2 regions of the Pseudomonas sp. GW822-FHT07A10 genome follow, and region 1 is predicted to be linked to the other one. Evidence: riboswitches for the same ligand, from Rfam matches in the RefSeq annotation. Region 1 holds a riboswitch; the other holds the start of a gene.

Region 1 (5,127 bases):
AATCAGCCGCTGGCCTTTGACGGTGATCAGTTCCGGGTCGCCGGGGCCGGCGCCAATGAAGTAGACGGTCATCGTCGTTTCCTGTCAGAAATAGGTGCTGGGCATGCTTCAGATGAAGAATGCTCATGATCGAGGGCAGGGATTATCGGGGATTTTACGCGGCGCTGGCCAATGCCAGGGTGGCCTGGGCGTATTTTTGTCGTGGAATCAGTAACTTTGCCGGTGCCTGGGCCAATTGTTCGGCCAGGGCCAACGCAGCGCTTTCCGCCACGCCGTAGCAACCGGTGCGTTCAAACGCGATGTCCGAGTGGTGACTCAGTTGTGCTTGATAGGTCGCCAATTGTTCGCTGCTGAAGTACATCAGCGGCAATGCCAGCTGTTCGGCCAGTTCGATCAGGCCAGGCTCTTCGCGCTTCAGGTCGATGCTGGCCAAGGCCTTGATCTCACTGAGCCCGATTTGATGGGCCTGTAACGCCTGATCGAGCAGCGCCCGCAGCGTGCTGACGGGGCAGCCGCGCTGGCAGCCCAGGCCGACCACCAGGGTCGGCGCAGAGCTGACGTCAGTCATGCGCTGTAATGGCCATCGCTTTTGCGGCGGAACAACCAGGCGCTGATCAGGCCCAGGGCCAGCCAGAACGCCACGTTGGTCAGCTGCGAAGCGATTTTGAATTGCGCTTCCAGGGCTTCCGGCGCCAGCATTGAATGGACTTCCGGTTGTGGTGCGCCAATCACATGCGGCACGGCCAGGATCGCCACGCCGAGAGTTTTCATCAGCCAGTGACGGCTGAACACGATCAACGCGATGCCGACGGCCGTGGACGCGGCAGTGCCGATCCACCAGATTTGCCGTTGCGCCAGATCAGCCGCGGCAGTGCCCGGCAGCTCAGGCGGCAGGCCGAGAGTCGGAGCCAGCACGAACGTCGCATAACCGGCCAGGCCCCAAAGCAGGCCCTGAGAGGTTTTGGTCGGTGCGCGCAGGGTGTAAAGACCGGCGAGCATCAGGGCGAAACCGACGGCTACCACCAGGTTGCCGCCGGTAGTGGACAGCACGCGCTGCCAGCCGTCTTCCGGTTCCCAGGCTTCGGCATCGTGGGTATGAGCGACTGCGCCCGCGGCGTGTTCGTGGATTTCAACAGCGGCCGGCTCGGATTTTTCGTAGGTCTCTGCCTGCAAAATCAGCGGGGAGACCCAGAAGCTTTGCAGCAGGGTCAATAGCAGGGCGGCCAGCAGCCCGGTGAAACCTGCGGTTTGCGCAATACGCTTGATCATCTCAGCAGGTCTCAATGGCACGGAAAGGCGGAGCTGTGACGGGTATCGTGCGCGGCGTTGTGCACCGCTTCGATGTGCGAGAAACCGGCGAAATACACAAGGCTGGCGCCAAGGATCGACGCACACACGGCGGCGGTCAGGCGTTGAGTCAGGGTCGTGGTGGTGCTGGCGATGCTCTTGTCGGTGTTGCTGGCGGTGCTGCTGATGATCGTCATGGCGCTTCCCTCTGGTCTGTCAGCGGGTGAATAGAGCGCATGAAAACCTCCGCACGCCAAGGGCTCGCAGAGATTTCGAACAGCGCCCGCCCACCGCGGGTTTGTCATTCAGTGAACGTAAAAGTCACTTTGTGTTGCGGGCCGGTCTCCGGGCTCGCGAGGGGCTGGGCTTGTGCCTGAACCTGCAAACATCACCTTCCCATGCCGTATGGCCGGCACAGTGGATCTGACGCTTCACTCGCTTACCGTTGCGGGGGCAGCACCGGACTGACATGGCTTTAGAGTAAAGCACATGATTCACCGGTTTCCCGTTTCACCCTGTGAAGGGCACCCGTAACAAGGCGTGTAGGAGAGCATGGGCGAGGGCGGGGAGTCAATTGGCAGGGGTTCTCACTTGAATACCAAAATGATTGGCTCTTTGTAAGTGCGGGTGGCGTGCGCAGTGATTGACCCGCCCCCACACGATGCGTAGCCTTGCGCTTTCGAGGTTCTTCGGCGTCTGTCGAAGCTAAGAAGGGAACGCGGTCGATGCCGCGGCTGCCCCCGCAACTGTGAACGGTGATGTTCGCTGCCACGCCACTGCAAACCCTGTGCAACGGGCTCGCGGGAAGGCGCAGCGAATGCCAGGCTGACCCGCCGGGCACACCGTCAGCCAGGAGACCTGCCTCGACACAGATTCTCACTTTCAACCGGGCGGGGTGATCCGGTGGCGAACTCTTCAGGCACGCGCCCCCGCGTTGCCGGTTGTCGTCCCGTATGCCCGCCACCTTGCCAAAGGGCATCCGATGAAAACACTGGCCAAACTCCCCGTCACCATCGTCACCGGCTTCCTCGGCTCGGGCAAAACCACCTTGTTGCGGCACATGCTCGACAACGCCCAGGGCCGTCGCATCGCGGTGATCGTCAACGAGTTCGGCGAACTGGGCATCGATGGCGAGATCCTCAAGCAGTGCTCAATCGGCTGCACCGAAGAAGAGGCCAGCGGCCGCGTCTACGAACTGGCCAACGGCTGCCTGTGCTGCACCGTCCAGGAAGAATTCTTCCCGGTGATGCGCGAACTCGTTGCGCGCCGCGGCGACCTCGACCACATCCTCATCGAAACCTCGGGCCTGGCCCTGCCAAAGCCTTTGGTTCAAGCCTTCCAGTGGCCGGAAATCCGCAGTGCCTGCACCGTTGACGCGGTGATCACCGTGGTCGACAGCCCGGCCGTCGCTGCCGGCACTTTCGCTGCATTCCCGGATCAAGTGGATGCCCAGCGCAAACTCGACCCGAACCTGGACCACGAATCGCCACTGCACGAACTGTTCGCCGACCAACTGGCCAGCGCCGACCTGGTAATCCTCAACAAAGCCGACCTGATCAGCGCCGCAGACCTGGCCCGAGTGCGCCTGGAAGTCGCCGAAGAGCTGCCACCGGCGGTGAAAGTCATCGAAGCCAGCAGCGGTCGCTTGCCACTGGACGTGCTGATCGGCCTTGGTGCCGGTTCCGAAGAACACATCGACAGCCGCCACAGCCATCACGATCACCACCACGAAGATGAAGACGACCACGATCACGACCATGACGCGTTCGACTCCATCTCGATCGAGCTGCCACAAGCCGACGAAAGCCTGCTGATGGACGCGCTGACGCAACTGGTGGTGCAGCACGGCATTCTGCGGGTCAAGGGTTTCGCGGCGGTGCCGAACAAGCCGATGCGCCTGCTGATTCAGGGCGTGGGCACGCGTTTCGACAAGCACTTTGACCGTCAGTGGGGCGCCGAGGAAGCGCGCACCACCCGTCTGGTGTTGATCGGTCAGGCGCTGGACGCCGTTCAACTCGAAGCGCAATTGCGCGCTGCGCTCAGCGTTTAACCCATGCACCTGCTCAGGACCCAGCCCGGCGGTTTCGTGTCGGATGACAACATTGCCGACCTTGGACAAACCCCCGCCGAGCTGGTGATCCTGTGCAGCGGCGATTCCAGTCTGGCGTTGCTCGCCGAGGCGGCGCAGCAGCTGCCCGACGATTACCCGAGCCTGCGCCTGGCCAACCCGATGCAGGTGCAGAATCACGCCTCGGTCGATCTTTATGTCGACGAAGTGCTGCGCCACGCCAAGGTGATTCTGATCTCGCTGCATGGCGGTATCGCCTATTGGCGTTACGGCATCGAGCGTCTGGTGGAATTGTCCCAGCGCGGTGTGCAGTTGATTCTGGTGCCGGGCGACGATCGTCCGGACCCGGAACTCAGCGACCTGAGCACCGTAACTCCCGAAGACCGCGACCGGCTCTGGCACTTCCTGCGTCAGGGCGGCATGGCCAATGCGCTCGACCTGTTTCGCTGCCTCGCCAGTCGCTGGCTGGGTCGCGACTATCCATGGTCCGAGCCGCAAACCCTGCCACGCACCGCGATCTACCACCCGCAAAAAAGCCCCGCGCACCTTCAGGATTGGCAAGCCGACTGGCAGGCCGATCAGCCGGTGGCGGCGGTGCTGTTTTACCGCTCGCACTTGCAGGCGGCGAACACCGGTTTCATCGATGTTTTCTGCCAGCGTTTGCAGGCGGCGGGGCTCAACCCGTTGCCGATTGCGCTGGCCAGTCTGAAAGAGCCCGGCTGCCTGACGGTGGTCGAGGACTGGCTGGATGAAGTCGAGGCGGGGGTGATTCTGAACACCACCGGTTTCGCCCAGTCCAGCCCTGAAGCGCCGCACCTGCGGCCGTTTCGTCGCAACATCCCGGTGATTCAGGCAATCTGCGCCCAGGACAACGAGCCCGGTTGGCGTACCAGCGAGCAAGGCCTCGGTCCCCGTGACTTGGCGATGCACATCGCGCTGCCGGAGCTGGACGGGCGAATCATCAGTCGGCCGATCAGCTTCAAGGATCTGGCGTGGCGCAGCGAGCGCAGTCAGTCCGATGTGGTTTGCTATCGACCACAACCGGAACGGATGGATTTTGTCGCCGAACTGGCACGGCGCTGGATCGATCTGGCGCGAGTGCCCAACGGTGAAAAACGCATTGCCCTGATCCTCGCCAACTACCCGACTCGCGATGGACGCATCGGCAATGGCGTCGGTCTCGACACACCCGCCGCGGCGCTGAATATCCTGCGTGCGCTGCATCAAGAAGGTTATCCGTTGCCGGCCGAGTTGCCGGACAGCGGCACCGCGCTGATCCAGCAACTGCTCGGTGGCGTCAGCAATGACCTGGACACTATCGATCAACGCCCGTGTCAGCAAAGCCTGGCGCTGGACGATTACTTTTTGATGTTCAACGCGCTGCCCGAAGCCAACCGCGAGGCGGTATTGCAACGTTGGGGCTCGCCTGAAAACGATCCGATGTTCCGTGGCGGGCGAATGATGATTGCCGGGTTGCGCTTCGGCCTGACCTTCGTCGGCATTCAACCCGCGCGGGGTTATCAGGTTGACCCGAGCGCGGTCTATCACGACCCGGACCTGGTGCCGCCCCACGGTTATCTGGCGTTTTACTTCTGGTTGCGCAACACCTACGGGGCCCACGGCGTGATCCACGTCGGCAAGCACGGCAACCTCGAATGGCTGCCGGGCAAGGGCGTCGGGCTGTCGGAAAACTGCTGGCCCGACGCGCTGCTTGGACCGCTGCCGAACATCTATCCGTTTATCGTCAACGACCCGGGCGAGGGCGCCCAGGC
Region 2 (5,127 bases), on a different contig from region 1:
TGCCCAACAGTGCGTAGGTCAACGCCACCAGGCGTGCAGGAATGTAGTTGAGGACATCGTCGATCTTTGCTGCAGCCCAGCCGAAACGCTCGAAGCGCTCATTGCGATAACCCCACATCGCATCCAGGGTGTTGCTCAGACGATAGAGCACCACACCGGGCGCACCCGCCACAGCAAACCAGAACAGCGCGGCGAACACTGCATCGCTGCCGTTCTCCAACACCGATTCGGTGGCGGCGCGGGCGACTTCGGTTTTGTCCAGTTCGCTGGTCTGGCGGCTGACCAGATAACCGACACGTGTGCGCGCCTCAACCAGATCATCGCTGCGCAGGGCCTTGGCCACCGGCTCGACATGCTCGCCGAGGCTGCGCATGCCAAGCGCGCAATAGAGCGCGAGAATCTCGACGATCCAGCCAACGTAAGGTGCCCAGGACAGCGCGGTGACCAGCAAGGTCAGCGGCACGACCGCCATCACCCAAGCCGTCACCCCGTGACTGCGCCAGCCGCGGCCAGCGGAGTTGAAACGTTGTTCGATGCGATCGGCAAAACGACCGAACGCCACCAGCGGATGCCAGCGCTTGGGTTCACCCAGCAGCGCATCCAGCGCGACCGCGGCGACACTCAACAACGCCACACTCATTGACTCACTCCCCAATAATTTTCATACAGCAACTCGTTGAGCGGACGCGCTTGCGCCCAGCCTTCGAGTACCAGCATCGGCGCTGGATAGAATTCCTTGACCGGCCCCAGGCAAAGAACAGCCAAGGGCTTGGCCCCGACCGGTAAACCCAGTAAGTCTGCCAGGGCTTGCGGATCGAACAGCGACACCCAGCCCATGCCCAGGCCTTCGGCGCGGGACGCCAGCCAAAGGTTCTGGATGGCACAGGACAGCGAGGCCATGTCCATTTCCGGCAACGTACGACGGCCGAAGATATACCGCTCGCGATCGTCCATCAGCGCGGCGACCAGCACTTCGGCGCAGTCTTGGATGCCTTCGACCTTGAGCTTCATGAATTCGTCGGAGCGCTCGCCGAGGGCTTCGGCGGTGCGGACGCGTTCTTCCTCCACCAGTTGCTGGATCTTGCCGCGCAGCGCTCGGTCGCTGATGCGGATGAACCGCCAGGGCTGCATCAGGCCGACGCTCGGCGCCTGGTGCGCGGCTTCGAGCAGGCGCCTCAGTAACTCGGGCTCGACTGTACCGCCACTGAAGTGGCGCATGTCACGGCGTTCGCCGATGGCTCGGTAGACCGCATCGCGCTCGGCTTCGGAAAAGGCGTTTTCTGTCATGGCCTGCTCGCGATGGCGGCTTCACGATCGGGCGCCAACAACGCAGCAATCGCCGCCGGGTTGGACGGAAAATAAAAGTGCACATAAGAGGCCGTCATCCGCCCCTCACGATAAACCGCCTCCGCCCCTCGCCCGCCATTGGGGCTCAGGCCACGCGCAATCGGCTCAAGCTCGGTGCTGGTCAGCGAGTGGTGATAAGTGTGTCCACGCAGCAAACCTTCAGGCAGTTCCACCGCCTGCAAAGCCAACGCCGCCAAACGCTTCTGCATCACCGCATCACCGGCCAGCAAGCCAACCAGTTCAGCGCGAGTACCCTCGACATCGGTCAACGAGTCCAGCAGGTACAACATGCCGCCACACTCGGCCAGCAACGGTTTGCCCGCCGCGTGGTGATCGCGAATGGCGGTCAGCATTGGCGTGTTTTGTGACAACGCCACATGGTGCAATTCAGGGTAACCGCCCGGCAGATAAAGGCTGTCTGCCGCCGGCAACTCGCGGTCGCGGATCGGCGAGAAGAAAGACAACTCGGCGCCCATGGCCCGCAGCAGATCCAGGCTCGCGCCGTAGGTAAACGCGAAGGCTTCGTCCCGGGCCACGGCAATCCGCACACCGGCCAGCAACGGTTCGGCGGCGATCACTTCAGGTGCGGCGAATTCCACGGCCGGCGGCAACGCCACATCGCAACTGCTGGCCAGCGAGGCGGCGGCTGCATCGAGGCGCAGATCGAGATCATTCAATTCGCTGGCCTGTACCAGACCGAGGTGCCGACTCGGCAATTCGATGCCGGTCTCCCGGGACAACGCGCCGTACCAACGCAAGCCTTCTGTCAGACTGCCTTCGAGCAATTGCGCATGACGCAGGGTGCCAACCCGGTTGGCCAACACACCGGCAAACGGCAAATCCGGCTGATAGCGCGCAAGCCCCAGGGCCAGTGCGCCAAAGGTCTGCGCCATCGCGGTGCCGTCAATCACGCCGAGCACCGGCACACCAAAATGCCGCGCCAGGTCGGCACTGGACGGTGTACCGTCGAACAGCCCCATGACGCCTTCGATGAGGATCAGATCGGCTTCGCCAGCGGCTTCCCACAACAGGCGACGACTTTCCTGCTCGCCGACCATCCACATGTCCAGTTGATAAACCGGCGCACCGCTGGCGCGCTCGAGAATCATCGGGTCGAGAAAGTCCGGGCCGCATTTGAACACGCGCACCTTGCGCCCCTGATTGCGATGCAAACGGGCGAGCGCGGCGGTGACGGTGGTCTTGCCCTGACCGGAGGCCGGCGCGGCAATCAGTACCGCCGGGCATTGACGTGGTTGATTCACAACTCGACGCCTTTTTGCGCTTTGATCCCGGCCTGGAAAGCGTGCTTGATCATGCCCATTTCGGTGACGGTGTCAGCCAGTTCGATCATCTCCGGTTTGGCGCCACGGCCAGTGACCACCACATGCTGCATCGGCGGACGGGCCTGCAAGTCGCTGAGCACCTGATCGAGATCGAGGTAGCCGTGCTTGAGGGCGATGTTCAATTCATCGAGTACCACCAGGCCAATCGACGGATCGCTCAACAGTTCGCGGGACACCGCCCACGCAGCTTCGGCGGCGGCGATGTCACGCTGGCGGTCCTGGGTTTCCCAGGTGAAGCCCTCGCCCATCACATGAAAACGCACCTGCTCCGGAAAGCGCCGGAAGAACAATTCCTCGCCGGTGCTGCTGCGCCCCTTGATGAACTGCACCACGCCGCATTGCATGCCGTGGCCCATGGAGCGCGCCAGCATGCCGAACGCCGAACTGCTTTTGCCTTTACCGTTGCCGCTCAGCACCAGCAGCAGGCCGCATTCATTCGGCGAATTGGCGATGCGTTCGTCGATCACGGCTTTTTTGCGCAGCATGCGCGCCAGATGGCGTTCGTCACGATCAGGGGTATCAGTCATGGGGGAGCTCTCCGTTGAGGCTGGATAACGGCGGGCAGGCACAAGAATAGACGGCAAGAAGCCTGGCATCGCCCACCGTGATGCCGCTGAATGGATCAGGCCGGTCTCCGGGCTCATGAGCGGCGCGGGGCCAACTGCGCGCCTTCCCATGTCGACAGTCGACACAGTGGCTCAAGGCACAGTCTTCACTCATTTACCGTTGCGGGGGCAGCGCCGGGATCGTGATCATTCTTCGCTGGAAGAAATCCACTCACCGGCTTCCCTGTTTCACTCTGTCGACCAAGGCCACAGAGCACCTGAAACAAGCCGCGAAGGTTAGAGGGTTGGGGGTGGAGCGTCAATTAAAGACGGGACGCCTTCCGGCGAATAACTGCCGCCGATCAATTATCTGACGCCAATCTTGTGCCACACTGCCAGCAGTGATATCAAAGAGCCACAACCTCATAACACAATAACAAGGGTGAGCCACATGCAAGGCATGATCATCAGCAATCCGAAGCTGGAATTCCTGCGCCCGGTGCTGGAACGCTGGTTTGACTGTATCGACCGCTACAACGCCGTGCGCGGAGATAACGATACGCCTTACTGGTACGACGAAAACGCCAACCTCGGCCTGCTCTCTGCCGCAGCCTGGATGGCGGAAATGGTCACGCTGCAGCAAACACCGTCGCGCAAACAGACCGAAGAAGGCGAACGCAACGCCCGCGCCGATCTGTTTATCGCTACCAGCGAAGAACGCGCTTACCTGCAGGCCACCCAGCGCTGGCCACGGGTCAATAGCTTGAACCTGACCCAGGCACTGGCGGACATCACCAGCGACGCGAAGCGCATCAGCTACGCCAGCGACCTGAAACTCGGCTGCCTGTTTGTCGCCCCACAAAAAGCCCAGCACAGCGCTACCCCAGAAGAACTCCAGGACATGCTCGACGACCTGCAAAAGGAACACACCTGCGCCGTGGCCTGGTATTTCCCTTACGCCTACCGCAAATTGCGCAATGAAGCCGGAAACTACCATCCGGGGATCGCCGTGCTGTTCAAGGAGGCCCGCGGCTGACCGGTTGAACCATCGGGTGTTTACGCTTCTCTATGATTACGTCAATGCATTCATAGGGAAGATCAGTAATGCGCAAACCCCAGCTCATTTTCATCATCGCGCTCGCCGGGGGGCTCGCCGCCTGTGGTGAAACCTCCAGCCTGCAAGTCTCGGACGGCACCGGACCGTCGCCCAAGCTGCCGGAACCGAACAAAACCCTGATCCCGACGGTGAACATCGCCCCGGCGATCGGCTGGCCTCAGGGTAAAAAACCCGTCGCCGCCGCAGGCACTCAAGTAGTAGCGTTTGCCGAAGGCCTCGAACACCCACGCTGGCTCTACGTGCTGCCCAACGGCGACGTACTGGTGGCCGAAACCAACGCGCCGTCCAAATCCGATGACAGCAATGGCATTCGCGGCTGGATCATGGGCAAAGTCATGGGCCGCGCCGGAGCCGGCGTCCCCAGCCCGAACCGCATCACTCTGCTGCGGGACAAGGACCACGACGGCGTCGCCGAAACCCGCACGGTGTTCCTGGAAAACCTCAACTCGCCTTTCGGCATGACCCTGGTTGGCAAAGACCTGTATGTCGCCGACACCGACCGCTTGCTGCGTTTTCACTATGAAAACGGCGAGACAGCAATCAAGTCACAGCCAATCAAAGTGGTCGATTTGCCGGGCGGAACGCGAAATCACCACTGGACCAAAAATGTCATCGCCAGCAAGGACGGCAGCAAGCTGTACGTCACCGTGGGTTCGAACAGCAACGTCGGCGAAAACGGCATGGATCAGGAGGAAGGTCGCGCGGCGATCTGGGAAGTGGATCGCGCCACCGGCAACCATCGAATCTTCGCCTCGGGGATTCGTAACCCGAACGG

The links. A riboswitch is a leader RNA that binds a small molecule or an ion and turns the genes downstream of it on or off. The one in region 1 is predicted to bind cobalamin.
Region 2: linked by a shared signal. The riboswitch ahead of cobO (cob(I)yrinic acid a,c-diamide adenosyltransferase) and the one ahead of cobW (cobalamin biosynthesis protein CobW) in region 1 are both predicted to bind cobalamin.

Annotation. Positions count from the first base shown of each region.
Region 1 is NZ_JBXAKV010000001.1:34,569-39,695, forward strand. It holds gene cobM (precorrin-4 C(11)-methyltransferase) at 1-72, opposite strand, end outside; gene AC1RL4_RS00120 (cobalamin biosynthesis protein) at 155-568, opposite strand; gene AC1RL4_RS00125 (CbtA family protein) at 565-1,269, opposite strand; gene AC1RL4_RS00130 (CbtB domain-containing protein) at 1,281-1,484, opposite strand; cobalamin riboswitch at 1,607-1,834, opposite strand; cobalamin riboswitch at 1,953-2,167, shown strand; gene cobW (cobalamin biosynthesis protein CobW) at 2,270-3,337, shown strand; gene cobN (cobaltochelatase subunit CobN) at 3,341-5,127, shown strand, end outside.
Region 2 is NZ_JBXAKV010000018.1:96,688-101,814, reverse strand. It holds gene cbiB (adenosylcobinamide-phosphate synthase CbiB) at 1-640, opposite strand, end outside; gene bluB (5,6-dimethylbenzimidazole synthase) at 637-1,287, opposite strand; gene AC1RL4_RS25350 (cobyrinic acid a,c-diamide synthase CobB) at 1,284-2,609, opposite strand; gene cobO (cob(I)yrinic acid a,c-diamide adenosyltransferase) at 2,606-3,217, opposite strand; cobalamin riboswitch at 3,299-3,532, opposite strand; gene AC1RL4_RS25340 (hypothetical protein) at 3,687-4,271, shown strand; gene AC1RL4_RS25335 (PQQ-dependent sugar dehydrogenase) at 4,340-5,127, shown strand, end outside.